DNA from 2 places in the Virgibacillus alimentarius genome. Region 1 is predicted to be linked to the other one. Evidence: predicted binding sites of a transcription regulator. Region 1 holds the regulator's gene; the other holds the start of a gene.
The links. The regulator Rex, encoded in region 1, represses fermentation and respiration genes when NADH is low (regulators of the CRP and FNR family bind a similar motif). The targets are predictions, from matches to a motif close to TTGTGAAATATTTCACAA.
Positions count from the first base shown of each region.

Region 2: the regulator Rex is predicted to act here: its motif matches at 1,488-1,505, upstream of J2Z81_RS13250 (hydroxymethylglutaryl-CoA synthase).

Region 1 is NZ_JAGIKX010000048.1:1,640-14,335, forward strand. It holds gene tsaE (tRNA (adenosine(37)-N6)-threonylcarbamoyltransferase complex ATPase subunit type 1 TsaE) at 1-437, shown strand, start outside; gene tsaB (tRNA (adenosine(37)-N6)-threonylcarbamoyltransferase complex dimerization subunit type 1 TsaB) at 479-1,186, shown strand; gene rimI (ribosomal protein S18-alanine N-acetyltransferase) at 1,179-1,634, shown strand; gene tsaD (tRNA (adenosine(37)-N6)-threonylcarbamoyltransferase complex transferase subunit TsaD) at 1,624-2,634, shown strand; gene J2Z81_RS14900 (FtsW/RodA/SpoVE family cell cycle protein) at 2,889-4,061, shown strand; gene J2Z81_RS14905 (YiaA/YiaB family inner membrane protein) at 4,138-4,401, opposite strand; gene J2Z81_RS14910 (ABC-F family ATP-binding cassette domain-containing protein) at 4,525-6,447, opposite strand; gene moaC (cyclic pyranopterin monophosphate synthase MoaC) at 6,585-7,082, shown strand; gene J2Z81_RS14920 (redox-sensing transcriptional repressor Rex) at 7,082-7,720, shown strand; gene J2Z81_RS14925 (YdiK family protein) at 8,158-8,361, opposite strand; gene J2Z81_RS14930 (CPBP family intramembrane glutamic endopeptidase) at 8,365-9,078, opposite strand; gene groES (co-chaperone GroES) at 9,377-9,661, shown strand; gene groL (chaperonin GroEL) at 9,711-11,345, shown strand; partial or broken gene J2Z81_RS14945 (PEP-utilizing enzyme) at 11,575-12,131, shown strand; gene arr (NAD(+)--rifampin ADP-ribosyltransferase) at 12,183-12,596, shown strand.
Region 2 is NZ_JAGIKX010000033.1:8,025-26,300, forward strand. It holds gene J2Z81_RS13235 (MerR family transcriptional regulator) at 1-210, shown strand, start outside; gene J2Z81_RS13240 (heavy metal-associated domain-containing protein) at 311-517, shown strand; gene J2Z81_RS13245 (MerR family transcriptional regulator) at 717-1,385, shown strand; gene J2Z81_RS13250 (hydroxymethylglutaryl-CoA synthase) at 1,538-2,710, shown strand; gene J2Z81_RS13255 (nicotinate phosphoribosyltransferase) at 2,804-4,264, shown strand; gene J2Z81_RS13260 (DsrE/DsrF/DrsH-like family protein) at 4,652-5,131, shown strand; gene J2Z81_RS13265 (sulfurtransferase TusA family protein) at 5,190-5,801, shown strand; gene J2Z81_RS13270 (MBL fold metallo-hydrolase) at 5,776-6,903, shown strand; gene J2Z81_RS13275 (sulfurtransferase TusA family protein) at 6,961-7,188, shown strand; gene J2Z81_RS13280 (sulfite exporter TauE/SafE family protein) at 7,256-8,017, shown strand; gene J2Z81_RS13285 (GMC family oxidoreductase) at 8,087-9,832, opposite strand; gene J2Z81_RS13290 (gluconate 2-dehydrogenase subunit 3 family protein) at 9,848-10,708, opposite strand; gene J2Z81_RS13295 (peptidylprolyl isomerase) at 10,884-11,585, opposite strand; gene J2Z81_RS13300 (vWA domain-containing protein) at 11,628-13,547, opposite strand; gene J2Z81_RS13305 (ATP-binding protein) at 13,563-14,432, opposite strand; gene J2Z81_RS13310 (DHH family phosphoesterase) at 14,642-15,823, shown strand; gene J2Z81_RS13315 (metal-sensing transcriptional repressor) at 16,023-16,325, shown strand; gene J2Z81_RS13320 (heavy metal translocating P-type ATPase) at 16,356-18,276, shown strand, end outside.

The DNA.
Region 1 (12,696 bases):
AAACATATGCTGTGGAGGAAACAACCCGATTAGGTGAAAGGCTGGCTTTATTGCTGAAACCTGGTGATGTTATTACGCTAGAGGGAGATCTAGGTGCAGGAAAAACCGCCTTTACAAAAGGGATCGCACGAGGGCTAGGCGTCAAACGAACGGTGAGCAGCCCAACGTTTACAATTATAAAAGAGTATGAAGGTGAATTGCCTTTCTATCATATGGATGTTTACCGATTAGAACATTCAGACGAGGATATTGGTTTTGCTGAATATTTTAATGGTGATGGTGTTTCTGTAGTCGAATGGGCCCAATTTATTAAAGATTTTCTTCCGTCAGAGCGTTTAAATATTCATATAAAATACATGGATGAGAATACTAGGATGTTAACCTTTTCTCCAAAAGGTGTGCATTTTGACTGGATAATAAACGAACTAATTGGCTAAACACTATAATCACAGCTATATTATATGAAGGAGTAGCTCGAATGAATATACTTGCGATTGATACATCAAATCAATTAATGGGCGTCGCAATTCTTAAAGATGAAATAATTATTGGAGAAACGGTTACTAACATAGCTAAAAATCACTCTGTTAGGTTGATGCCTGCGATTGATCAACTAATGAGAGAGGTTAGTATAACTCCAGAACAATTAAATAAAGTTGTTGTTGCTAAGGGCCCCGGCTCATATACAGGTGTCCGAATTGGACTGGCGACAGCTAAGACCTTGGCTTGGGCTTTAAATATTCCTATCACAGGTGTTTCTAGTCTGGAAGCACTTGCATATCAAGGGAAATTTTTTAATTCTTACATATGTCCGTTTTTCGATGCACGGCGTGAAATGGTTTATACTGGTTTATATCAATGGAAGAACAGTCGGCTTATCGAGACGGATAAGGAAAAGAATGTAAACATGGATGATTGGCTTCATGAATTATCCCAAATGGGTAAGGAAATTCTTTTTTTAAGTCCGGATATTCATTTATATAAAGAAAAAATTATATCGTATATAGGAAGCCAGGCTATTCTTCCTGAAGGTCCTTTTCATCAGACGAGCCCTTCACATTTAGCATTAGCCGGAAAAACGAAACCAGCTGACGATACGCATTTATTAACACCTAATTATTTGCGTTTAGCTGAAGCAGAAGCCAATTGGCTGAAATCTAAAAAGGGAAATAAGCATGATGGCTGAATTAATGATCAGGAAAATGGAAGTGAAAGACATACCGCAAGTTATGGAAGTCGAATTAGCTTCTTTCCAAACACATTGGCCGGAAGATATTTTTCATCAAGAGGTTGTTGAAAATCAGCATGCGCATTATTTTGTTATGGTGCTAGATAATAAAATTATCGGATATGCTGGTTTATGGATTGTGTTAGATGATGCACAAATTACGAATATTGCAATTTTACCAAAATTTCGCGGGAATAAGTTAGGAGAAAAACTTTTTCAGTACGTTGCATATCAAGCGATGAAAAATGGAGTTAAACGTTTATCATTAGAGGTACGAAAGTCGAATGTAATTGCGCAGAAAATGTACCGGAAGTTTGGTCTTGTGCCAGGGGGCATTCGCAAAAATTATTATACGGATGATCAGGAAGATGCTATTGTAATGTGGGTGAAATTAAATGAAGAATGATTTATATATATTAGGTATTGAAACAAGTTGTGATGAGACTGCTGTAGCCATTGTAAAAAATGGCACAAAAATTTTCTCGAATGTTGTCGCTTCCCAGATTGAGAGTCATAAACGGTTTGGAGGCGTAGTTCCAGAGATTGCTTCCCGACATCATGTAGAACAAATGACAATTGTTCTAGAGGAAGCATTTAATCAAGCAGAGCTCACATGGGAAAATATTGATGCGATTGCAGTAACTGAAGGGCCTGGTCTTGTTGGGGCATTGCTTGTAGGCGTAAATACCGCAAAAGCTTTGGCATTTGCTAAACAAAAACCATTGATAGGTGTACATCATATTGCTGGTCATATTTATGCAAATAGACTGGAAAATGAATTTGAATTTCCATTACTTGCGTTAATCGTTTCTGGCGGCCATACGGAATTAGTTCTAATGAGAGAACATGGAAGTTATGAAGTTATAGGTGAAACACGTGATGATGCGGCTGGAGAAGCTTATGACAAAGTAGCTCGAATGTTAGAATTACCATATCCTGGTGGGCCACATATTGATTGCTTAGCAAGCCAAGGAGAAGAAACCATTTCCTTTCCACGCGCGTGGCTAGAAAATGATAGTTATGACTTTAGTTTTAGCGGTCTCAAATCTGCAGTTATTAATAAAGTTCACAATGCTCGACAACGCGGAGAACATATAGAAAAAGTTGATATCGCTGCTAGTTTTCAGGCAAGTGTAATAGACGTTTTAACAAAGAAAACAAAACGAGCAGCAGATGAATATAGGGTAAAACAAGTAATTGTTGCTGGAGGGGTTGCAGCAAATAAAGGACTCCGTGCATCATTAGAGAAACAATTTAGTGGTACCAATATATCCCTGCTTATTCCCTCTATACATTTGTGTACCGATAATGCAGCAATGATTGCCGCAGCTGGAACAATTGCTTACGAACAAGGAAAACGATCCGATTTGAAGTTAAATGCCAATCCTTCATTATTATTAAGATAAAACTGTGACTTATTTATCCACTGATGTGTGGATAAATAACAGGATACTTGATTATTCAAGTGACAGGCTGTGGATAATAAGTGTGGATTAATATAGATAATTATGTGGATTATGTTTATAACTACACATAAAGTCCATTAAAGAGCAATCTTTTGTGAATATGCTTGTGGATAATTTAAATATTAAAATTTGTGGATGGTAAGTTAATCGAAGAGTCGTTTAAAATAAGATGACAGAAATTTGGTGATACCACAATGTCTAAAAGGCAATCGTATTATATACAACATGATTTTATTTTTTTGCTATTTCTTTGTATATGCATTAGTTTAGTGGCTATTTATAATGCTCAGCATCTGGAGCAATATGCAGGTAATAACTTTGTTTTAAAACAACTAGCATGGTTTACAGTTGGCGCCTTATTTGTAGCAGCTATACAATTTCTTGATTTAGATCAGCTATATAAAATGAGTGTTTACGCCTATGCTTTTGGGGTGCTCATTTTAATTATTTTGTTCCTAAGTCCTGAAAGTATAGCTCGGACGATAAATGGAGCAAAAAGCTGGTTCACATCTATTCCTGGTTTATCTTTACAACCAGCAGAGTTTACTAAAATTACAACCATTTTATATTTAGCTGCAGTTATTAGTAAACATAAGGAAAAATATAGAAAAAGCACACTGAAAAGTGATGTTATGCTTTTGGCGAAACTTGCTGCAGTCACTGCACTTCCAGTTTTCTTCGTTTTTCAGCAGCCTGATTTCGGTACATCGGTCGTGTTCCTTTTTATTGCAGGCATGTTAGTAATCCTCTCGGGGATTGATTGGAAAATTATTGTTACGCTAATCCTAGGGATGCTGCTTATTGCAGCAGCTTCTATAGCCTTGATTGTTAAATTTCCGGATGCTGCTACAGCAATTGGGATAAAGCCTTACCAGGCAGACCGTGTGTTAACATGGTTCGATCCAAATAGTCAATCTGGTAATGACAGATTCCATATCGAAAGATCGATGTCGGCTATCGGTTCGGGGCAATTGACAGGTAAAGGAATGAGCAGCCTGCAAGTTCAGCTTCCGGAGGCACATACAGACTTTATATTTTCTGTGATCGGTGAGAGTTTTGGTTTTATAGGAAGTGCAGCGGTTATTTTTGTCTATTTCCTTTTGTTATATAAACTAGTAACACTAGGTTTAAAAATCTATCAGTATAATGATTTTGGCGCATATTTGTGTTTCGGTTTCATGAGTTTGTTACTTATTCATGCATTTCAAAATATCGGGATGACAATAGGTATTATGCCGATAACCGGGATCCCGCTATTGTTAATAAGTTATGGAGGAAGTTCCATTTTATCCACAATGCTGGGGTTTGGGCTTGTATATAGAGTTGCGGTAGAATACACTATTCAAAATGATTATCTTTTTAAATAATAGATACTATTTTTAAAGTAAAAAAGGGGTATCCTGAAAGGAATTATTTTCAGGATACCCCTTTTGTATTCATTGATCAATCCACTTTTTTAGAAATGTTTTGATCTCTTTCTTGCTCAGCAATAATCTCATCATCTTCCGCATTATCTCTAGTTACTTTCTGTGTTAATATGGCGCCAACTGCTACTAATATCATTACTGCGATATAATATCCTTTTTCATTTAATTGCAAGTTATCAGCATTATAGAGGCCAATACAAAATAAAGCTACACCAGCAAAAAATGTAAAATAGGCTAACACTGTAAAAGCTGGTGTATTTCTACGCCTATATCTTCGCATGTGGCTTTACCTCCTTCATTATATTCATTCTATAACCATTATATTCCTATAACCATTATATTCGACAAGAAATTCATTTTCCCTTTTTTTGTCGAATAAACAGATACTCTTTTTAAAAAAGAGTTAATCTTGTAAAACCGTCCATTCATCCATAAGTTGTTCGAGCTCTAGCTTGATCTTGTTTACTTTTTCCGTGAGTTCTAGTGATTTTTTATGATCTTCATAAATTTCGGGTTCAGCCATTTCCTCTTCCAATGTTACGAGCTCTGTTTCAAGAGCATCAATAGTTTCTTCCAATTTTACAATTTGTCGTTCTTTTTTTCTTTGTTCACTTTGAATCAATTTTTCTTCTTTAAAACTAAGCTTCTTTTTCTTTTCTTTATGCTCCATTATTTCTTCGGTTTGGTTAAGTCTGGCTATCTCTGCTTCTTCTTGTTTTTTTTCTATATAATAATCATAGTCTCCCAAATAAATAGTTATGCCATCTTGATTCATTTCTGCAACCTGATCCGTAACTTTATTGATAAAATAGCGGTCGTGAGAAACAAAAATAATGGTCCCAGGGTAGTCAATTAATGCAGACTCCAATACTTCTTTACTGTCAATATCCAAATGGTTTGTTGGTTCGTCTAAAATAAGCAAATTCGCTTTTTTCATCATTAACTTCGCTAAAGCTAGTCGAGCTTTCTCTCCTCCGCTAAGCGTGTGAACTAATTTTAGCACATCGTCTCCAGAGAATAAGAAATTGCCTAGCACGGTACGGATATCTTTCTCATTTATGGTAGGGTATTCATCCCATAATTCCTGCAGCACTGATTTGGAGGAGGTTAAATTTGTTTGCTCCTGATCGTAATAACCAAGTTGCACATTCGTCCCAATGTGAATCTGTCCCTGATCTTGTTTAAGCCTCCCTAAAATCACTTTTAATAAGGTGGTCTTTCCAACACCATTAGGACCAACAAGTGCAATCCGTTCTCCTCGATTAGCAGATAAATTTACATTTGTAAATAAAGGTGCATTTTCTTTGTCGTAGCGAAAAGCTACCTGTTTCATTTTCAGCACATCATCTCCACTTCTTTTGTTCACTTGAAAGGAGAATGAGGCGGATGCTTCATCACCTAGTGGACGATCGAGCTTCTCCATTTTCTGTAGCTGTTTTCTTCTGCTTTGTGCTCGCTTCGTTGTTGAAGCACGAGCAATGTTTCTCTGAATGAAATCTTCCATGTTTTTAATTTCTATTTGCTGTTTTTCATACTCTTTCAATTCCCGGGCGTGATCTAATGCCTTTTGTTCAAGAAATTTGCTATAGGAGCCATGGTATTTTTTGGTATTATGACGGGAAATTTCGTACACAATCGAAACGGTCTTATCTAAAAAATACCTATCATGAGATACAATCGTAACAGCTCCAGGATAGCTGTTTAAGTAACTCTCTAACCAGGAAAGTGTTTCAATATCTAAATGGTTTGTCGGTTCATCCAATATAAGCAGATCAGGTTTCTTTAATAGTAATTTTCCCAGGGCCAATCTTGTTTTTTGTCCGCCGCTTAATTCATTAATCGGTGTTTCGTAGTCATAATGGTGGAAATGTAACCCTGACAAAACGGCTTTAATCTCAGCTTCATAGTTATAGCCATCTCCAGATTCAAATTCTTGCTGTAGTACATCATAATTTTGCAATAGTTTCTCATAGTTTTCAGCTGATAAGGATGCTGCATTTTCCATTTGCCTTTCTATTGCACGGAGTTCTTGTTCTTGCTGACGCAAATGGTCAAAGACCCCTAACATCTCATTCCAAATGGATTTAGCAGACTCCAATGCTGTATGCTGTGATAAATAACCAATGGATAAGTCTTTTGGTTTGTATATTTCTCCTTCATCATAGGAAATTTCTCCAGCCATTATTCTCAGCAAGGTTGATTTTCCTGCACCGTTCCTCCCAACGATAGCAATTCGGTCATTTCTTTTTATTTCAAGTTTTACGTTTTTTAAAATTTCCTCTGCCCCAAAGGATTTTGAAACATCATTTAATTGCATTATTATCATTTGTGTCACCTCGTCTGTATAATCCCAGTGTATCCTATTTGAAATCGGGCAGGCAATACTATTGTGAAATTAATCACGACTTATGAATATTTTTCTGCTAGAATAGGGATTAAGATAAAAAAATTGGAGATGAGATAATGTCAAATTTTACTCACTTTAATGAACAGGGAAGAGCGCGAATGGTTGATATCAGCAAAAAAGACGAAACAGAGCGTATAGCCGTTGCTAAATCCAGTATATTCGTCAATCAGGAAATTTATAAGAAAATTACTCAGAACCAAATAGATAAAGGAGATGTTCTCGCTGTCGCCCAAGTCGCTGGAGTGATGGCTGCCAAAAAAACATCTGACTGGATTCCGATGTGCCACCCCCTTCAATTAAAAAGCATTGATATTTCGTTTCACTGGTCAGTTTCAGATACCACATACGAATTAGGAATAGAAGCTTTTGTAAAAACAAAAGGAAGTACAGGAGTAGAAATGGAAGCGCTGACAGCAGCGTCAGCAACCGCTCTAACAATATATGATATGTGTAAAGCCATTGATAAAGGAATGGTTATCGGAAATACTTATCTGCTAGAGAAAAAGGGTGGTAAATCCGGTGATTATTTACGAAAAGATACGGAGGAAGATTGATGGAGCAAAGTAAAATTCCACAAGCAACTGCAAAACGATTGCCACTATACTATCGTTTTTTAAATAATCTAAATCACCAAGGGAAAGCCCGGGTTTCTTCAAAAGAACTCAGTGAAGCAGTAAAAGTTGATTCTGCAACAATTAGAAGGGATTTTTCTTACTTTGGCGCATTAGGGAAAAAAGGTTATGGCTACAATGTTGAATATTTACTCGGCTTTTTTAGAAAAACATTAGACCAGGATGAGGTAACTGAGGTTGCCTTAATTGGTGTTGGGAATTTAGGGACAGCTTTTTTAAATTATAATTTTACTAAAAATAATAATACAAAGATTGTTATGGCTTTTGACTCTGATCCGAGTAAGTCAGAAGGAAATGTCGGAGGCGTGCCTATCTATCACATCGCTGAATTAGAGGACAGAATTGGTGATGTCAAAGTGGCCATTCTAACCATACCTGCAAGTGAAGCGGATGGAATTACTACCAGGCTTGTAGATTGCGGGATTGAAGGAATTTTGAACTTTACACCAGCAAGAATCAGTGTACCAGAACATATTCGTGTTCATCATATTGACTTGGCTGTAGAATTACAAGCATTGGTTTATTTCCTTAAACATTATCCGCTTGATGAGGGTCTGTAAGCAGAACTTAATTTTCTATGTTCTATTAGGAAATTTGAAGTGTATGACTGCCTAATGAACCCAGTTGGATAACAATGAAAAGTTCCTTCATTAAAGATATGAGATCCAATCTCAGTCGTATAATAGGAATAAGCTCTTTATTTGATTATACGAGTACATAAAGTAGAATTGGGCTGCGAAATAGAAGCGTACTTTTCAATTTGATCTGTGATGCGATCTGCGCAGTTATCCATACCTATTTAAAACCGTAACATTTGAATAGTTTTCTAGTGTTACATTTTTGATTCCAATTTGGATTTGATTTATGGTATAAGCATGATGGGCCAAAAAAAATAGCATGTGAAAACCACTATGATTTTCGCATGCTATTTAGCTTTTTAATTAGATGTGTTGCCTCCTTAATCCTTAAAAGGGAACACACAATACTTTTTTGCGGCCTATTTCTTTTTATTATGTTTTTTTAAGTATAGATGCATTCTCCAATATCGAAATCCTACAATGAAATCTAGTGTAGCTACGATGGTGAAAATAATCGTTAAGGTATTCCATACCGTATCTGTCACACTATTGATTGCAATATAAATAAAGAGAGCACCCATTAAAAAATAGACGATCGCTATTCCTCTTGGTGATATTCTCATAAATTAGCCTCCAATAAAAATCATTTGCGCTTGCTCAAGTTGGTTTTGTATTCGTTCGAGGTCTTCTGGATCAAATGAAAGCTGGACAATGACTGAAATTGTATTTAAAGCCATGTGTACAATAATTGGCACGATGATCCGTTTTGTTTTTACATATAAAAACGCGAATACAAATCCCATTGAAGCGTAGATCAAAATATGCATAGGTTCTCCGTGAATAATTCCGAAGACAAGGGCGGATAAAACAGCAGCAATAAAAAAGTTTGTACGTGTGTATAATACACCAAAAATAATTTTACGAAAAATAATTTCCTCTAAAATTGGTGCAATGAGTGCTGGTATTATGATAAATAAAGGTGCAGATCGTGCAATATTGACAATGGCTTCAGTATTTGCTGAGCCAGGTTTAATACCAAATAAATTTGTTTCAATTGTAATGGCAAGCCCTTGGGCAACATATGCCATAAATAAACCGACAAAAGACCATAAAATCATCTGGCCAGGACTAGCGGCATTTATATTTCTTTCCATTTTCATATCCGGTTTCATTAGAACGAGTACCACAATAAGACCAATGATAAAACTTATAATGCTCCAAGAAATAACAGCTTGAAATTTACTGATTGGTAACGCAGTATAAAGAATTGGAGCAAACAAGACTCCAGAGAATTGCATTATGATATAGGTTATAATGACCCACCAATAACGCTTTGTCAAAACAGAACGACTCCTTTAAAATTTCGTATTTGTATAGATTATGTTTGAAGTGTTAAATATAGCAGTAGTTTTTCACTGAAAAAACACTAATATAGATTTTATCATATCTTTCATCGTTCTAATAATATAATGGTTCATTATATTTTATGGTGAATGGAAAAATAGATACGAGGAAAAAGTTGAATGATAATGCTTGCATTTTTTAATATAATTATTTATTATAATAATTGGTATTAGCACTCGTGTTTGATGAGTGCTAATAATAAAACATAGATTATGAATTAAGGAGGTTGTCTACATGATTAAACCACTAGGAGATCGTGTTGTAATCGAGCTTGTTGAAAAAGAGGAAAAAACTGCAAGTGGCATCGTACTTCCAGACTCTGCACAAGAAAAACCACAAGAAGGTAAAGTAGTTGCAGTTGGTTCTGGCCGTGTTACAGAAAATGGTGAAAGAGTAGCACCTGAAGTTGCAGAAGGTAATCATATTATTTTCTCTAAATTTGCAGGTACTGAAGTGAAATATGAAGGCACTGAATACTTAATTCTTCGTGAAAGTGATATTTTGGCGGTAATTGGCTAATCTATCTTGATTATACTTAAGAAAAATATTTTGAGGAGGTTATTATAATATGGCTAAAGAAATTAAATTTAGTGAAGACGCTCGCGGTTCTTTACTAAGAGGTGTAGATACATTAGCAAACGCAGTAAAAGTAACTTTAGGACCAAAGGGTCGTAACGTTGTTTTAGATAAAAAGTTTGGCTCCCCTTTAATTACAAATGATGGTGTAACAATCGCTAAAGAAATTGAACTTGAAGACCGTTTTGAAAACATGGGTGCACAACTTGTATCTGAAGTAGCATCTAAAACAAATGATGTAGCTGGTGATGGTACAACAACTGCAACAGTTCTTGCCCAAGCAATGATTCGTGAAGGTTTGAAGAACGTTACTTCTGGTGCAAACCCAGTTGGAATCCGTCGTGGAATTGAAAAAGCAGTAGAAACAGCTGTAAATGAATTGCAATCTATTTCACAGCCTATTGAAAGTAAAGAAGAAATTGCACAAGTTGCTTCTATTTCAGCTGGAGATGACGAAGTAGGAAGTATGATTGCTGAAGCAATGGAACGCGTTGGAAATGATGGTGTAATTACGATTGAAGAATCGAAAGGGTTCAACACCGAACTTGAAGTTGTAGAAGGTATGCAATTTGATCGTGGATATGCTTCTCCATATATGGTTACTGACCAAGACAAAATGGAAGCAGTATTGGATGATCCTTATATTTTAATCACTGATAAAAAGATCTCAAATATTCAAGAAGTATTACCTGTTTTAGAACAAGTTGTTCAACAAGGTAAACCACTTCTTATGATCGCAGAGGATGTAGAAGGAGAAGCACTTGCTACATTAGTACTAAATAAACTTCGCGGTACGTTTAATGTTGTAGCTGTAAAAGCTCCTGGATTTGGTGACCGTCGTAAAGCAATGCTTGAAGACATCGCAATCTTAACAGGTGCAGAAGTAGTTACAGAAGACCTTGGTCTAGAGTTGAAAGGTACAACTATGGAGCAACTAGGTCGTGCATCAAAAGTTGTTGTAACAAAAGACAACACAACAGTAGTAGAAGGATCTGGGAATCCTGAAGCTATTTCTTCACGTGTTGGACAAATTCGTGCACAAGCAGAAGAAACCACTTCTGAATTCGATAAAGAAAAACTACAAGAGCGTCTTGCTAAATTAGCTGGCGGTGTAGCAGTAATTAAAGTTGGTGCTGCAACTGAAACAGAACTAAAAGAGCGTAAATTGCGCATGGAAGACGCATTAAACTCAACACGTGCAGGTGTTGAAGAAGGAATGGTATCCGGTGGTGGTACTGCTCTAGTAAATGTTTACAATAAAGTAGGCGAATTATCACTTCAAGATGATGAAGCTACAGGTGCTAGTATCGTACTTCGTGCACTTGAAGAGCCAGTACGTCAAATCGCACACAATGCTGGGTTAGAAGGTTCCATTGTTGTAGAACGTTTGAAAGGCGAAAAGATCGGTACTGGATTTGACGCTGCAAGCGGAGATTGGGTAAACATGATTGAAGCTGGTATTGTTGACCCAACAAAAGTTACACGCTCAGCACTTCAAAATGCTGCTTCTGTTGCGGCTATGTTCCTAACAACTGAAGCTGTAGTAGCTGACCTTCCTGAAGAAAATGAAGGTGGCGGAATGCCTGATATGGGCGGCATGGGCGGCGGAATGCCGGGCATGATGTAAGCCTAATTGAATAATGCTTGATATGACGGGGTTTGCTGATAAGCAGACCTCGTTTTTTGATGAAAAGGTAACAAAAAGGTATACAATTCAACGCAATGAATAGAAATAAAAAAGCTATTAAACAACGTATAAAACAGCCTCACGCAATTCAAAACAACTTCCCAAATTATCTCTCATGATTTTATCTGAATAAGGAAACTTTGAACGCTTTATAAAATTTTGTATTTACTACTTCATCTATAGCAGGCTCTGCTGAAAGAGGCTAAACTGCTTGTGCAAGCTAACGTTATCGAGAAAGAAGTCACGTTTGAAGAACTACATGAAGCTGTAACAACTAATCAACTGGATTATCAAATCGTCATCGAACGAAAAAATGCATATAGATTATATGAAAAACTCAATCCTCCGCGTGTTATCACGTCTGACGGTGATATAATTACAGGTGAGTACAAAAGTGAGAATTTGCCAGAGAATGCGATTGCCGGATTAGCTGTTTCCTCCGGTGATATAGAGGGAAGGGCACGTGTCATCCTGAACATAGAAGATGCTGACCTGGCAGATGGAGATATATTAATCACTTCGTTTACTGATCCAAGCTAGACACCATTGTTTGTATCCATCAAAGGACTTGTCACCGAAGTGGGTGGACTGATGACCCATGGAGCAGTGATTGAGTGTGAATACGGCCTGCCAGCAGTAGTCGGTGTAGAACATGCTACGAAGATGATCAGAGACGAACAAAGGATAAGGGTGAATAGAACAGAAGGGTATATAGAAATACTATAATTGCAGACAATGTTATACACAATTTTTAAAAATATTAGGGAGTGTGTCCGTATGAATGATAAAAGTGTCTTAGATAAGGGGCCTTTTTTTCATGGCACAAAAGCAGAACTGAAAATTGGATATTTATTAGAGGCTCAATATGTATCAAATTTTCAAGATAAAAAATCCAACCATATATATTTTACTGCCACATTAGATGCTGCTAAATGGGGTGCTGAATTAGGAACATCCGGGTTAAAGGAAAGAATTTATATTGTGGAACCATTGGGTGATTTTGAAAATGATCCGAATGTAACTAACAAAAGATTTCCTGGAAATCCAACACGTTCCTATAGGTCTAAATCACCTTTGAAAATAATAGCTGAACTAGGTTCATGGGAAAGACATTCCGACGAAGAAATAAATCATATGCTTACATCTTTAAAAAAGTTAAGCGAACAAGGAAAAAGTGTAATATACGATTAATCTCTAAGGGAATACTTGTTAACATAATGGACTGTTTAGTCAGCAATTGCACCCAGCATAAGGTTTTTTCATGGAAAACTATACTATAATAATAGTGGAC
Region 2 (18,276 bases), on a different contig from region 1:
GCACCTGAAGTACAACGTATCATTAGGCGCATACATGAAAAACAAAAAGAAACTTTTGGGGATAACGATGCTTTTCTTAAGAAGCTGTGGGAAGTTAGGAAATCACCTGAAAAATCACAAAAGGTAGGCTTCTATCCTATTGAGTCAGATGTTTTAGAATTCATGGAAATTGCCTCAGAAATATTTTTAAATAGAAAACAGCATGATTGATCAAGTGAAAAAAGAATTGGACCCGAGCCAATTCTTTTTTGGTTGTTTTAAATCGACATAAAAGATACTGCAGTGACCCACAATAAGGAGTTGAATAAGAATGACGAGTCAAGTAGAACAATTAGCCGAAAGTAAAGTTAAGAACTATCGTATACAAGGACTTGATTATGCGAATTGCGCGAAAATATTCGAGGAAAATGTAAAAGAATTGCCTGGAATTCAAGAAGCTAAAGTAAACTTCGGAGCTTCAAAAATTGCTAGTAGGAGAGGCGACAATAGTGGACCTGGAAAAAGCAGAAGCATTTGAATTTAAAGATCCGAAATGAACATGAACAAAAAAAGAACGGGGACCTTTTTGGAAACAAAAAGAAAATATAAAGGTCTTTGCTTTGGCCATCATCTACAAAAAATTACAAAATTTGCAAGACACATAGACTCATTCATGTTAAAATAAGGGTGTCAATGAATGGCGGTTGAATGGTGGTTGAATGAAAGGAGAGGTGTTCGTGGAGGAATGGTTTTCGGTAAGTCAGTTAAGTAAACGGACTGAAATTCCAGAAACTACTACTAGAAGATATTTAAACAACTTTGAAGAACATTTCCGCTGGGAACAAAGAGGCAGAGGAAAAAAGTATCATCCTGAAACGATTGAAATTCTGCAGCGAATCGCATATCTTTATGGAAAAGATTATGAAACAACGGAAATTAAAAGTATTTTGTCCAATGAATATGCATTTACAGTAGATGACAATCAAGAAGATACAATGAGTCGGCCTAGAAACCTCGATTCTCCTATGAATTTTGAGGAATTTAGACAGCAGCAAAATGAGTTTAATAAGCAACTATTAAAGCAACTCCAAGAACAGTTGGATTATATAAGGAATATACTAGAAAATCAAAATGTAAAAAGTGAAGAAATAAAGCAGCTTGACCAACCAAAAGAGAAACGGATCGATCGTTTCAACCAAATTATGATTGAACGTAAGGTTAATAGAATTCTGGAAAAAGAAGCGATGGCTCTTTGGCAGAGGCAGCCAATGGAGCAACGAAAGAAACGCGTTGGTTTATTCCGGAAAGCAGAAGACATAGACAAACGTGATCAATTTATAAAAGAATATGTTGATGAACGTTTTGAAACATATTTAAAACGGGAATTTGAGCTTGAACACGATTAAAAAGCGAACAGTGCCAGGCACTGTTCGCTAATTTTTCACAAATGATTGTTTTTCCTATTAAATTATATTATCATTAGAATGTTTAATCATATAAAAGTTTACTTGTGAAAATTATCACTTGTTAGAATAACTGAAAGCAAAGGAGCAGGACATTGGATATTGGAATAGATAAAATTGGCTTCTATGCACCTCATTTATATGTAGATATGAACAAATTAGCTGTCTCAAGAGAGGTAGAGCCAGAAAAATTTACAATTGGGATTGGACAAGAGAAAATGGCAGTTGCACCAATTACTCAAGATACGGTGACATTAGCAGCCAATGCAGCGCTTGATATTTTGACTGAGGCAGATAAGGAAAAGATCGATTTTGTCATTTTTGGCACAGAGACAGGGGTTGATCACTCAAAGTCTGCCGGTGTCTACATCCATCATTTGCTTGGAATGAACCCTTGGGCACGAACAGTAGAAGTGAAACAGGCATGTTACGGTGCAACGGCAGCCATCCAAATGGCAAAAGGACATATTGCATTAAATCCGAGCAGCAAAGTATTGGTGCTGGGAGCTGATATTGCCAGATACGGATTAAAAACTTCAGGTGAAGCGACACAAGGTGCTGGAGCTATCGCCATGGTCATTAGCGCAGAACCAAAGATTATGAAACTTGAAGAACATAGTGCTTATTTAACCGCTGATGTTATGGACTTTTGGCGGCCAGTTTATTCGGAAATGGCACTTGTAGACGGAAAGCTCTCGAATGAACAATACATTTCATTTTTTTCAAAAATATGGGGGAAATATAAAGAAAAAAGTGGTCTAGCGCTTCAGGATTTTGAGGCAATTTGTTATCATTTACCATATACAAAAATGGGTTATAAGGCATTAAAAACGGTATTGGATGAAACGGCAGAAGAAACGCAAGAGCGATTACTTTCAAACTATAAAATCAGTACGCAGTATAGCAGAAATATCGGAAATATTTACACTGGTTCGTTATATCTGGCGCTACTTTCTCTCTTAGAACAAAAAGAAGATTTAGCTGCCGGCTCAAGAATTGGTTTATTCAGCTACGGGTCAGGTGCTGTAGGAGAATTCTTTACCGGTATATTGCAGCCGAATTACCGAAATTATTTAAATACGAGACAACATACGGAATTATTTTCAGCAAGAACGGAAGTATCCGTTTCTGAATATGAACAAATTTTCGCTGAAACGTTGCCTAAAGATGGCACGTCCATTGAGCTTGATACCGATCAAGATCCCGCTAAAATTTGTTTGGCTGGTATGAAAGACCATATGCGGCAATATATTCATAAAACGAAATAGAAGAGATTTATTCCCTTAGATTTTTCTGCTTTCTAAGGGTTTTTCTTTAAGAGGGTAAAATGGATACGATAACAATTTTTGGGGGTTTCATTCATGTCCTACACAGACGATAGTTTAGCATTACATACGGACCTATACCAAATTAATATGGCGGAAACATATTGGGAAGACAATGTTCATAAGCGAAGAGCTGTATTTGATTTGTATTTTAGAAAGCTGCCATTTGACAATGGAATTGGTGTTTTTGCAGGGCTTGAGAAAATTATTGATTTTATTCATCACTTCCGCTTCAGCAAATCGGATTTAATTTATTTAAAGGAAGAACTTGGTTATGCTGATGATTTTATTGACTATCTGAAGACGGTACGTTTTACTGGTAATATTAAATCCGTACGTGAAGGGGAAATTGTTTTTGGAAATGAGCCAATTCTCCGTGTGGAAGCACCTCTTGCTGAAGCACAATTAATAGAAACGGCATTGCTTAATATCGTTAATTATCAGACGTTGATTGCAACAAAGGCTTGCAGAATTAGGCAAACCGTTGGAGAACAGCAATTGATGGAGTTTGGAACAAGACGAGCACATGAAATGGATGCTGCTATTTGGGGAACCAGGGCAGCATTTATAGGAGGTTTTGATTCAACGAGTAATGTAAGGGCAGGTAAATTATTCGGTATACCTGTCTCAGGAACGCATGCTCATTCGATGATTCAAGCTTATAGGGATGAATATACAGCATTTAAAAAATATGCCCAAAGACATAAAAATTGTGTGTTTCTGGTAGATACGTACGACACTTTGAAATCGGGCGTACCAAATGCGATTAAAGTAGCTAAGGAATTAGGAAATCAAATCAACTTCACAGGTGTTCGTCTAGATAGCGGTGATATGGCTTATTTGTCAAAAGAAGCCCGTAAAATGCTTGATGATGCAGGATTTCATGAGACAAAGATAGTTGCTTCGAACGATTTGGATGAAGAGACCATTTTAAGTTTGCAGGCACAAGGGGCAAAAATTGATGCTTGGGGAGTGGGGACCAAATTGATCACCGCATTTGATCAGCCCGCGCTTGGAGCTGTTTATAAACTCGTCTCTATAGAAAATGAGCATGGGGAAATGGTGGATACGATTAAAATATCAGGTAATCCAGAGAAAGTCACCACTCCAAGTATGAAGAAATTGTATCGTATTGTGAACACGATAAATAACAGGGCTGAGGGAGATTATATTACGTTAGAAAATGAATATCCAAATGAGGAAGAAAAATTAAAAATGTTCCATCCGATTCATACGTATATTAGTAAGTTCGTCACAAACTTCAACGCCATCAATTTGCATCATGATATATTTATGGATGGTAAATTAGTATATGAAACTCCTGATCTATATGAAATGCAAGCATATACGAAAGACCAATTGGATTTGTTTTGGGATGAATATAAACGGACCATTCATCCGGAAGAATATGCCGTCGATTTAAGTCAGAAAACTTGGGATAATAAAATGGAAAATATTAAAGAAGTTAGAAAAATGGTAAGTGGGATGCAGAGATGAATAACTAATCGAATAGAAAACTTCAGAGGAGCAGGTTCAAGTAGCTAATTCAGTCACCGAAGGGAAAAGATAAATCGAAATACGTATATCGAAAAGTTATCCATAAATCCGATGAAAGACTGAACAAGGAAGAAACCTCATAGGGAAGTCATTCCATTAATGGTGGAAGAATCATCGTGCAATAAAGAAAAAATGAAACAAAATTACCAGATACATATGTCTGTTCAATCAAGGTGGGTTGTAGAACTGTAGCCAGTTTTTAAACAACCTACCTTTTTTGATGAAAATTGATGGTTGACAAAATATGCTCAAACATATAAGATAAGAATCAGGTTGTTTAAATACCCCTACAAGTATATGTATAACCGAAGGAGAGGAGTTAATAAAATGCCTGACAAAAAGAAAACAACCATTGTACTTTTCAGTGGTGATTATGATAAAGCAATGGCAGCATATATTATCGCGAATGGGGCTGCTGCATATGACCATGAAGTAACAATATTCCATACCTTTTGGGGATTAAATGCATTGCGGAAAGAAAATCAAGTACCTGTGAAAAAAGGTTTGATGGAGAAGATGTTTGGGAAAATGATGCCTAGAGGTACAGATAAAATGGGACTTTCTAAAATGAACTTTTTAGGTATGGGACCAAAGATGATTAAAAAGATTATGAAAAAACATAATGCTATGCCTCTTCCTCAATTAGTAGAAATGGCACGTGAGCAAGATATAAAGCTTATTGCTTGCACAATGACAATGGATTTATTGGGGCTTCAAAAAGAGGAATTGCTTGATGGTATTGAGTATGCCGGGGTTGGTGCATATATTGGCGATGCAGAAGATGGGAATGTAGATTTATTTATATAAATTTTTTTGACATATTTAATACCCCATACCGTAAATAATTTTTAGAGGAGGTGAGCCTGTGGAAATTTCATCCGATAAAATTTTAGACGCAAAAGGTGTTTCGTGCCCAGTACCGATTGTACGTACAAAGAAGGCAATCGAAGATATGGAAGCTAATCAAGTGATTGAGGTTCAAGCGACAGATGAAGGCTCAAAGGCTGATATAAAAGCGTGGGCTGATAGCACAGGCCATGATTATCTTGGCACTAAGGAAGATGGGGAGGTGTTCATACATTATATAAGAAAAGCAGAGATGGATAATATAAAGGATGAAGTAGCATACAGTGAGATTGTGAACCTAGAACAATTGAAAAGTAAACTAGCAATAAAAGAACCAATTACAATTTTAGACGTCAGAGAGCAAGAGGAATTTGCGTTTGGGCATATACCCGGGGCTATTAATATCCCCCTTGGGGAAATAGAAGATCGATTTGATGAAATCGATAAAACAAAAGAATTGCATGTGATATGCCGTACAGGTAATCGAAGTGATCAAGCTGCCCAAAGGTTAGCGAAAAAAGGGTATAAAAATGTAAAAAACGTTATACCGGGTATGACGAAGTGGGATGGACCTACAGAAATGATTCATGAGGGAGGAAAAACAGATGACAAAAACAATAACAACGAATGAATTGGCGAAAAAAATAATGAATCAGGAAGATACTTTTATTTTAGATGTGCGAAATAATGATGCTTTTAGCGATTGGAAAATTGAAGGAAAAAAAGTGGAGAGCTTAAACGAACCTTATTTCAATCTAATGGATGGGGTGGATTCAATCACTGATAAACTGCCAAAAGATAGAAATGTGAATGTTATTTGTGCTAAAGGGAAATCTTCTGAAATGGTGACAGATATGCTTGAGGAAGCAGGATATACAAATGCATATAGTTTAGAAGGTGGTATGAAAGGATGGAGCGAACATTTAGAGCCAGTTAAGCTTGGAGATCTAAAAGATGGGGGTGCTATTTATCAATTTGTGCGTCTAGGAAAAGGATGCCTATCGTATTTTATTGAATCAAATGGAGAAGCTGCCATCGTCGACGCAGCCCGTATGACTGAGAGTTATGAAAACTTCGCTAAGGAGCGCGGTGTAAAAATCAAACATGTACTTGATACGCATTTGCATGCAGATCATATATCTGGCGGGCGTAAACTAGCTAAAAACGCGGGTGGAACCTATTACCTTCCTTCAAAAGATGCTGAAGAAGTAACCTTTAACTACACATCCCTTGAAGAAGGAAAGACAATTCATGTTGGAAATACGTCTGTTACTGTGCAGCCAATTTATTCACCAGGCCATACAATCGGAAGTACTTCACTTGTTGTTGATGAGACATATTTATTAACAGGCGACACATTGTTTGTTCAATCAATCGGACGTCCTGACCTTGCCGGAAAAGCAGAAGACTGGGTAGAAGATCTTCGTAGCACATTATACAGCCGCTATACAAACTTGTCAGATGATTTAATCGTGTTACCAGCACACTTTTCATTTGTAGAGGAATTAGCAGAAGATGGAAGTGTGTCTGCCCGCTTAGGTGACCTTTATCAAAAAAATACTGGCTTGCAGGTGGAAGATGAAGATAAGTTCAGAAAAATGGTAACTGAAAATTTACCACCGCAGCCAAATGCATATGAAGAAATTCGTAAAACAAATATGGGTAAAATGAATCCGGAAAATGAGCAACAACGTGATATGGAAGTGGGTCCTAACCGTTGTGCAATTGGATAATTAGGAAGATAATCTATCTTGTATAAAGAAAATAATTCGATTAATGGAGGAATACAAATGGAAATAGCTAAAGTTTTAGATGCAACAGGATTGGCATGTCCAATGCCAATAGTCAGAGCCAAAAAAACAATGGAGACGATTGGTACAGGTGAGATTTTAGAAATTCACACAACAGATGAAGGATCAAAAAGCGATCTGACTGCATGGGCAAAGTCCGGTGGTCATGAGTTACTAGAACAAACGAAGGAAGATCAAGTATTCAAGTTTTGGATTAAAAAAGCATAGTAGGAGGCCCATTGTGATGGGTCCCCTCTTTAGAGGGGGAATGTAATTGGATTATAGTATTCTTTTTATGATAACGATCTTTTTAATTGGATTCATCGGATCCTTTATTTCCGGAATGGTAGGGATTGGTGGATCGATTGTCAAATATCCAATGTTATTATATATTCCGCCTTTACTTGGATTAGGTGCATTTACTGCTCATGAAGTAGCTGGAATTAGTGCGGTTCAAGTTTTATTTGCTACTGTTGGTGGAGTTTGGGCATACCGAAAAGGTGGATATTTAAATAAACAACTGATTATTTATATGGGGATAAGTATCCTAATAGGAAGTTTTATAGGTGGTTATGGTTCTCAGTTGATGAATGAGAGCAGCATTAACCTTGTTTACGGGATACTTGCAACGATCGCTGCTATCATGATGTTTGTACCGAAGAAGGGAAATGATGATCTGCCGCATGATCAAGTGACTTTTAATAAATGGCTTGCGGCAGGTTTAGCGCTTCTTGTTGGAATTGGTGCAGGAATTGTTGGTGCTGCAGGAGCATTTATATTAGTACCGATCATGCTGTTAGTGCTAAAAATTCCTACCAGAATGACAATCGCTTCCTCTCTAGCGATCACTTTTATTTCTTCGATCGGGTCAACCACAGGAAAATTGGTCACGGGACAAGTGCTATTTTTGCCGGCAGTTATCATGATCGTCGCAAGTCTCATTGCCTCTCCACTAGGAGCTAATGTCGGAAAAAAGGTGAACACAAAAGTATTGCAATGGATATTAGCACTGCTCATTTTAGCAACAGCAATCAAAATCTGGCTAGATATCCTATGAATATGAATCGACAATATTCGAGTGGTGCCAGGCACCATAAAAAAAAGCAAGCGCTTTGCTTGCTTTTTTTTATGCGGTGCTGCTGTTGTCTTTTGCTGTTGCGAGTTGGCCGCCGTTTTTGAGGTATTTTTCGATTCCTTCAGAAGCACGATAAGCTAGTGCTCCTATTGTTGGGGTTGGGTGAATCCCTCCGAATTGAGGAAAGGCAGAGCCACCCACTACAAAGAGATTGTCTACATCCCACATTTGCAAGTAGTTATTCACTGCAGATGTTTCAGGGTTGTCTCCCATAATCACGCCCCCGGTGTAATGTCCTCCGAAATAGACATGATTAAATTTCTTAGGTATTTCATCTTCATCAATGATATCGGCGCCCATTTCTTTCAAGACTTCTTTACATTTTTTAATACCAAATTTCGAGATATTAAAATCTTGATCAGTGAATTTATTTGTAATTCGAATAAGCGGATCATTAAAATCATCTTTATATGTTGGATCTAAATCCAAATAATTATGCCAATAAGACATGACTGCATTGGTATACCATAAATTTAAGTTTCGATTTGCATAGAAAATAGAATTTTCCTTGAATTCCGGTCCCCATTTTGGAGTGCCTTTTGGAACTTTGTTACTTGCGATTGCACCATCACCATATTGTCTGATTTCAATTTGTCCGCCGTGAATAAAATCCAAATCAGTATGATCAAATTTATCAGCTTGAAAATCACTGAACGTGGCTCCAAGTGCCCCTGCGCCCATATAAAGGTTGAATTTCTTATCTTTAAAAAATCCTCTCGCACCAAGATGAGAATTATTATATTGGCCATTAAAGTTTCTACCAATAACGCCTTTTCTTGTTTTTGGATTATATGGCTCACCGATCTCAGATAACATTAATAAACGATTGTTCGTAAATGTAAATGCAGCCAGAACAACAACGTCAGCAGGCTGTTCATACTCTTGACCTGTCACCGTATCAACATATAGGACCCCATTTGCTTTGCCACCATCATGGAGCACCCGTCGTACGTAGGATTGGGTTCTTAACTCAAAATTACCTGTTTCTTTTGCTGCTGGAATGACTGTAACAATGGGATCTGCTTTAGCTCCAAAATCACACCCATATTGGGTGCAAAAAGCACAATACTGACATTGATTGATTACCTGTCCATCCGGGTTTTCATAATTTTCCGTGATATTACCGGATGGAATTTGGAAAGGATGATAACCCAAATTTTTGGCTGCATCTTTAAATAAACGTAAATTTGGCGTTTCTTTCATCGGTGGATTTGGGTAGTCACTTGAACGTTTTGGACCAAGTGGGTCTTCTTCACCAGAGATTCCAGCCATTTTATCAAACTTATCATAATACTTCTCCAACTCGTCGTAGGTGATTCCCCAGTCTTGTATCGTCATGTCCTCAGGTATTTTTTTCTTCCCATATCGCTCGACTGTCTTACTATAGATTTCAAAATCGTAGGGATCAAATCGATAGGATGCTCCTGCCCAGTGAACACCGCCACCGCCTAGATCCGTTCCTGCCATCATTTCACCCTGGGTTCTAACGGGCAGTGCTGTTTCGTTTATTTCATTACGGGAGGTAATTGTTTCATGTGATAAATTTTGCATCATTTCAAAGCGGTTGGTATAGCGAAGTTCGTCTTTCACTCCAGTGTAATCTGCTGTTTTTCTATTTTCTCCCCGCTCTAGTGTAACCACTTTATAACCTGCTTTAGAAAGCTCGGCGGATACAATGCCGCCAGACCAGCCAGAACCAACAACAACGACATCAACTTTATCCAACTTTTTTGCCATCATCTATCCCTCCAGTTAACCTTGGTAGTCCCTTAGACTCTTTGGTTCCATCTTAATAAAATCATCACTTTCTATGTCATTAATATAAGCTGCACGTGGTCCAGGGTATTCTTTCATGACCCAACCTTGCATATTTTTGTTGCCTCCATATACTGGATCTGCATATACACCTTCTAATGTAGTTTGCAGGAGTAAATTGAAAAAGGTTGTAGCTTCAACACCTTTCATTTGAACTTCCCCTTTTTCAAAAGCTTCAAGTATTTCATCTTGCTGATCTCCTTCGGCATCTATGAATTTCTTCTTGAAGCGATCTTGACTCTCTTTATCTAATTTCCGGAGTCCTTGAATAAACATCTCCCCTCTGTTCAATCTTGTTTGATATCTCGGTGTTGGTGTCGGGTTCTGTGTATCTGAATGTGGTCCTTGCTTATCTTGATCTCTATCTTGATGTTCATAGTCCTGGACCTGTTTGCCCTGTTTAAAAGGATCTCTCATATAAGCCTTCGCATTCGAACCCCATTGTCCGGCTAATTGTTTATCAATAAAATAAGGTGCTCCTAGTTCTACAGCACCAGGACCGTTATCGTCCTCAGGGAAAATGCGTTCCGTGGCTGCTTTAAGTACTTCAAAATCCTCTTTACGACTGAAAAACATGCGTGCATCTTGTAATTCTGGGGTTGTTTTGTTCCCTTTTGTTTGTGTATCTTTATCTGGGGTGGTATTCCATTGGTTTGTTACAACACCACCAAGCAATGATCCCCCAACAACCCCACCAGCAACTAATCCTGTGTTTTTAATAAATCGGCGACGGCTAACACCATCTTTATCGTTTGTATTTACATCCTTTTCATTGTCCTTGTCATATTTATCGGACATTTACATCCCTCCTTGAGAACTTAGATTTGTAAATAAGTATAAAAACAAACAAGCAGTCTTGCTTTGGATAGTTTTATTCTTTCCGATTTTAACCAAAATATGAATATTTCTTTCTAAAAGATCGATTGATATAAAAAAGATGGTGCACATTATAATGCGCACCATCTTCTAACGTTTATTCAATTGTTTCTGGATCGGGAAATTTTTTTCCTTTTGTGTCTACTTCTATTTTTTTCATCTTTTGATCTTTTTTCGGTTTATCGTTAGCATCGCGTTTTACGGATGCGATCTCATCAACTGTATCCATTCCCTCTATTACTTGCCCGAATGCGGCATAGTCACCATTAAGACTAGGAGAGTCGCTTACAACGATAAAAAACTGAGATCCCGCTGAGTCCGGGTCTGATGAACGAGCCATAGAAATCACGCCGCGCTTATGTTTTAAATCATTTGAAACACCATTTGAATCAAATTCTCCTTTAATCGTATATCCTGGGCCGCCTTTACCATTTCCTTCTGGATCGCCGCCTTGTATCATGAAATCAGGGATAACACGGTGAAAAATGAGACCGTCATAAAAACTGTTTTCAGCCAAAGAAATAAAATTATTAACGGTATTTGGAGCAATGTCGGGATATAATTCAATCTTTATTTCATCCCCGTCTTCCATTGTAATCGTAACGAATGGACTTTCTTGTTCAAATTTTGTTTGATCACTAGTTGAATCCGTTGATTCTGATTGATTTTCAGTTTTTTCTGGTGTTTCCTGTTTTGTCTCCTCATCCTCTGGCTGTGAACCGCACCCCGCCAACATGATAAATACTAGAAGCATACCGATGATATACAGAACATTCTTCTTTGTCGTTAATCGATTCACGCGAAAACCTCCACATGGGGACAGTCCCCCCCTCTTGAAAATTTATATAGATTTAAACAGCAATTTCTTCAAAATTGGTGCAAAATGTTCCGGAAGCTCTGAGACATTTGGTATCATAACGCGCTCTTTTCCGTAAATATTTTTCATGGTTGTATCATCTTGTTCATCAATTTCACCGTCAGCCAGAAACATGCCGACGACGTCAATTCCTTTATTTCGAGCTTCTGTAACGGCAATATTTGTATCCACAATCCCATTTTGGTCATAATTTGCAGCAGCTGGTTCTCCGTCTGAAAATACGAGTAAAAATTTATGTTTCTCTCTTCTTTTTGCGAGATCTTCCGTCATGATACGAATGCTGAAACCATCGCGGTTATCTTCCTCTGGCTCCAGCTGCATGATTTTCGCTCCGCTTGTTTGAGAAGGAAAGTCTGCATGCGTATGAATCAAATGAAAATAGTTTGGCTGATAATTTTTCTTTACTTCATTGGCATCTTCCCAAAAGCCTACGATGGAGTGAGGAATTTTCAATTGTTTTAAAACTTCGTGAAAAAGGACAATACCACGCTTTGTTTCTTCCATTTTATTATGCATGGAAGCGGAACAGTCTACAAGTAAGGTGAAAACAGCATCGATCTCATTTGATTCCTCACTTTTTTTATAAAATACTCTCGGGTTTTCGTCAATCACAAGTGGCATTAACTTTTTGGAAAGACGGCCAATTACTAAATCCTTCCTTGGTGCATTCATTTTATGTTCTAGTGTTTTCTTAATGGTTGTTGCAAGTTTGCGTTTTGCTGCCTCAATATCCGAAGCATATGCATGGTAAACTTCTTTATCTGCTTTTGAAGGGGGATGTGCTTCTTTTCGTATAGCAATGGCGTCTTTATTTTCTTCTCCGTAAGGGCTGTCTCCCTTTGAAGCATCCTTGTTTGTCTCGCGCTCAAGCGATTCGAGTTCCGAGTAGTCATTTTTGTCACTTTTCCCTGATGCACCTTGAACGGTACCCATTGCTTGATCAGCATCATCGGTTTCTCTTGTTCCACCACCCATGAGATTTGTTTTCGTTCCAACTTCCATTTCAAACTGAAGAAAATTTTGTTTTCTATCGCTATTTTGATTTTCTCTGTGCCAGGTTGAAAAACGCTGGTCCATATATTCATTATTATCCTCATCGATCTCCTCTTTATCCTCGTTTGCCAGTTTATCTGTTCGGGTTAATTCATCAAAAAGTGTATTTTCTTCTAATGTTTCCAAATATGCGATTGGGAAAACAAAATAGTCATTAATCATATCTTCTTCTTCATACAGTTCGGTCTGAAGGACGATGTGCTCGACGATATGTATTATATCTTTGGTATTTTTTGCCTCAAAGACGGAATAAATAGATGGCTTTAGTTTTTCTAGCAGGTTTAATCGCCCTTCATTTGCTTTTGGAAAATACGGATCTGGCTGATTGGCGTACAGTGTAAGTGAGATCAGACAAAATAATTCACTTAGTGTATAGCTTCGTGTGACGTTTGTTGCTAATTGTGTTCCAAAATAATGTCGCATAAAATGATTGCGGATGGAGAAATCCTTTTCCGTGCCAGGGCGAACTTTTTTTATCAGATCTTCAAGACGCAAATCTTCGAGCAACGTAAACAATTGGGAAGAAAACTTCGGAAGCATGGAATGATTCCGTTTATCCGCATACATTTTTAAGTCTGGTACGGATGAATAATACATTGTTCCGATGGTGCGTAGAAATACGTCTGTCTTATAGCCGGATTCCCTGATCTGGTGCTTCTCAACATCCCACAGCCGGCTTCCGGTCACTTTACCATTCACGATGTCCATATAGGAGCCGTAGGAATATTCGAATAGTAAATCAGGCTGACCGGATAAGACAGTGGTTAAATCTTGTAATTGCCTGTAAAGATTCGTGTCGATTTTGGTATCCACCCACCGGTTATACTTCATCCCTGATTCTCCTTTCTAGAACAACGTTTCAGCTAAGTTTTCCACAAATTCTTTTTCTCGGTCCTCTTCCAGCTTATCAATAATAGAACGCAAAATAGCGCGTTTTGGGGGAATGACAACACTTAAATCACAAGCATCAAGCAAAGCACGAATCGAAGCTGCGTCTTCAGCTAGTTTTCCTTGATCTACTGCATGAATTAAGTCTGCTGATAATGTGGTAAACAGATCAATCATCGTTTTATCTGTTAATCTTGTATTGCTCTTGATCAATTCTTTTAGTTGGTCACCTTGAAGATAAGGAACGTCAATCACGATAAAGCGATTCTTTAGTGCTTCGTTTAGAGGTACAGTACCAATATATCCTTCATTGATTGCCGCTATCACATTAAATCCTTTTTTCGCAGTAATGACTTCATTTGTAAATGGATTCGTAACTGTTCTCCGGTAGTCGAGCGTTCCATTAATAAGTGGCAGTGTTTCTGGCTTGGCCATATTTATTTCATCGATATATAGAAAACTTCCGTCTTTCATCGCACTCGTTACAGGACCGGGAACAAATTTTATCACTTGTTTTTCATCTTCATAAGCTAAGGTTTTAAAACCCATTAGGCTTTCAGCATCTAAATCCACAGAACAGTTAATACTGAACATTGGCTGATGGAATAAATGGGATAGTGTTTCTGCCAACTTTGTCTTTCCTGCACCTGTTGGTCCCTTTAATAATATATTTTTCCCCATGCTTAGAGCGGTAATAGCATCAATAAATAGCTCGTTGGTTGGCGGGACATATCCGTCCTCTCGGATGAGGTTATTGTGTGTACTATCCTGTGTTCTTTGGTTTTTATTTAAAATTTCAACGATATTTTCTGGTAAATTGTAGTTCATAGTTATGGCTAGCTCCTTTCTAGAAATATTGTAAATGTTATATAGATAGATGGCAACGATTGGGTGTTTTTCAAACAGAGAAGATGTCTGTTAATATAGGAATATACGAAAGTGATCGTGTAGATGTAGATAGATATCCTCAAAATATTAACGTCTTTTCACAATAATTTTCTACATTAAAAACCATACTATCTTTTGAGGTGATTCCGATGTACAAATTATTATCCCATAACGATCTGGATGGGGTAGGATGTGGTATTTTAGCAAAGCTTGCCTTTGGCAATCAGGTGAAGGTGCGTTACAACTCTGTTTCCGGTCTAGACCGGGAAGTGGAGTGGTTTTTCGAACATGAAGAGGAAACATTCCTATTTATTACCGATCTGTCTGTGAATGAAGAGAATACAAAAAGGATGGAAGCTTTTTCTCAAGCTGGTGGAAATGTACAGCTGATTGATCATCATAAAACCTCGCTTTCATTTAATGATTATGAATGGGGATCTGTTGTCGTCGAGGATGAAAACGGAAATTTAACTTCAGCAACTTCTTTATTTTATGATTATCTTGTAAAACATAAGCATCTTGATCCATCCGATGCGAAGGATGATTTTGTAGAGCTCGTTAGGCAGTATGATACGTGGGAGTGGGAGAAAAATGATAATCAGCAAGCACGAAGACTCAACACACTCTTTTTCCTCATTTCCATTGATGAATTTGAAGAAAAAATGATCAACCGGTTAAGGGAAGATGAACCGTTCTCCTTTGATGCATTTGAAGAGAAGCTTTTGGATATGGAAGATCGCAAAATAGAACGCTATATTCGCCGGAAAAGACGCCAATTAGTTCAAAAGCTAATCGGTGATCATTATGCAGGCGTAGTATATGCAGAATCCTATCACTCGGAACTTGGAAATGAACTTGGCAAAGAATGTCCGCACTTGGATTATATTGCTATTTTAAATATCGGAGGAAAACGGGTAGGATTCAGAACCATTCATGACCATGTTGATGTATCAGAGGTAGCCAGCTATTTTGGTGGAGGCGGTCATGCGAAAGCTGCCGGCTGCTCCATGACGGATGAAGCATATAAGCGTTTTGTGAAAGAAACGTTTCCACTTAGACCATTGCATGAAGATGCTAAACGAAATCGGTATAATTTGAAACAGTCCACATTTGGATCTCTTTATAAAAATCGTACAGGGGATATATTTCTCCTTTTTCCACTAAATGAGCGTGACTGGGGGATTGAACATAATAAAGAGAAAATAGATAAGACCTTTATAAGTTTTGATGAGGGCGAAAAGTTTTTAAAGCGAAATGATGCAGCGTGGCTAGTAAGAGATGAAGAATTTATAGAATATTTAATGGAAGAAGTCAAAAAGAAAAAGAAATAAACCTAAAAATCACACGATGTGCTCCATAAAGCATATCGTGTGGTTTTTGTTTTAACTTGTTTTATCCTAGAAATAATAGGTGTGAGCAGGACTTTATACGATGAATCATGAAATAAGTAACGATATAGACAAATGAATCACTTGCACAATATACATGTGGGGGGTATAGTATAATTAGAAGAGGAAAGGAGTGATTCATTTGGGGGAATACTTACATGATCACCCGGTAACTCCCAGAACCGAAGATGAAAAACAAAAAGTTATCAATCGTCTGAAGCGGATTGAAGGACAAGTGCGCGGAATTCAAAAAATGGTCGAGGAAGACCGATATTGTGTAGATATATTAGTACAAATTAGTGCGATTAATGCGGCATTAAAAAAAGTCGGATTTTCCCTGATGGAGCGTCATACAAAACACTGTGTAAGTGAAGCAATAAAGACCGGAGAAGGAAATGAAGCGATTGAAGAATTAATCGAAGTCATTAAGCAGTTTTCGAAATAAGGGGGGAGGTAAGTGAGTAAGGCGAGGCAAATGCGTAAAAAGAAGCATATTACGCTAGGGGTAACTGGTATGACCTGTGCAGCCTGTTCCGCAAGAGTGGAAAAGGTTTTAAATAAAATGGAGGGTGTGGAAGCCCAGGTTAATCTAACGACAGAAAAAGCGAATGTAGATTATGATCCTGAGACGACATCTGTACAGGATATCAGTCAACGAATCGAAAAAATAGGGTACGGGGTCCAAACGGAGAAAGCTGAATTTGATGTGATTGGAATGACGTGTGCCGCCTGTTCGTCCCGAATTGAAAAAGTGCTAAATAAGCAGGAAGGAATTAAACAAGCAACTGTGAATCTGACGAATGAATCAGCTCAAATCGAATACAATCCGGAGATGGTGCAGGAATCCGATCTGATCGGTAAAATCCAAAAGCTTGGCTATGATGCTCAACCAAAAGCGAGCAAAGAAGAGAAGCTGACACATAAAGAGAAAGAGATAAAACAAATGCAGCGAAAGCTTCTTATCTCAGCTCTATTATCACTGCCTCTTTTGGTTACAATGCTGGATCATTTACTTGGTATTCATCTTCCATCTCTCTTTATGAATCCGTGGTTCCAATTTGCGCTAGCAACACCAATCCAATTTATCATTGGATGGCAGTTCTACAAAGGTGCATATAAAAGTTTGCGAAGTGGCGGAGCAAATATGGATGTGCTCGTTACGCTCGGGACCAGCGCTGCATACTTTTATAGTGTATATGAAGCATATAAAACGATAGGGAATCCAGTTTATGTACCTCACTTATATTTTGAGACGAGTGCCATTTTAATTACGCTCATTTTATTTGGAAAGTATTTAGAAACGAGCGCAAAGAGCAGAACAACGGTTGCTATATCCAAATTGCTTAATCTTCAAGTAAAACAAGCGCGGGTAATTCGTGATGGAGAAGAAGTAATGATTCCTATTGAGGACGTGATCGTGGGAGACCTTATAATGGTAAAACCGGGAGAAAAGATCCCTGTAGATGGTATTGTAGTGAAAGGAAGAACAGCTGTTGACGAATCCATGATTACGGGTGAATCGATTCCGATTGAAAAAGATATAGAAGCAAATGTCATTGGTTCAACCTTAAACAAAAATGGAACGATTGAAATGAAAGCGACAAGGGTTGGAAAGGACACAGCTCTCGCATCGATTGTAAAAGCTGTTGAAGATGCCCAAGGTTCCAAAGCGCCGATTCAGCGATTAGCAGATGTGATTTCCGGTTATTTTGTTCCCATTGTTGTCGGTATTGCTTTTGTGACCTATATTATTTGGCTTGTGTTTGTAACACCTGGAAATATAGAAACTTCTCTCATTGCAGCAATAGCCGTGCTTGTGATCGCATGTCCATGTGCATTAGGCTTAGCTACCCCAACTTCCATTATGGTTGGGACGGGAAAAGCCGCAGAAAATGGGATTTTATTTAAAGGTGGAGAACATTTAGAACGTACACACCAATTGGATGCAATCATCTTTGATAAAACTGGGACGATTACGAATGGGAAACCTGAAGTGACCGATTATACTGGAGATGATCAAACCTTACAATTATTAGCGAGTGCGGAAAATAGGTCTGAGCATGCATTAGCGGAAGCTATCGTCACATTTGCAAAGGAAAAAGGAATAGCGATCGTTGATGTGGATGCATTTACTGCAATACCCGGTCGGGGCATTAAAGCGGTCATAAAAGGAAAGCAGGTATTAGTCGGTACAAGAAACCTAATGAAAGAAAATAAGATTGATGTAACAATGACTGAGAAAAAATTAGTTGATTACGAAACAGAAGGAAAAACAGCAATGCTGATCGCAGTCAACGGGAAATTCCGCGGGATTATTGCTGTAGCAGATACGAAAAAAGAGACAGCTCATCAAGCGATCCAACAATTAAAAGATGATGGTCTTGAAGTCATTATGC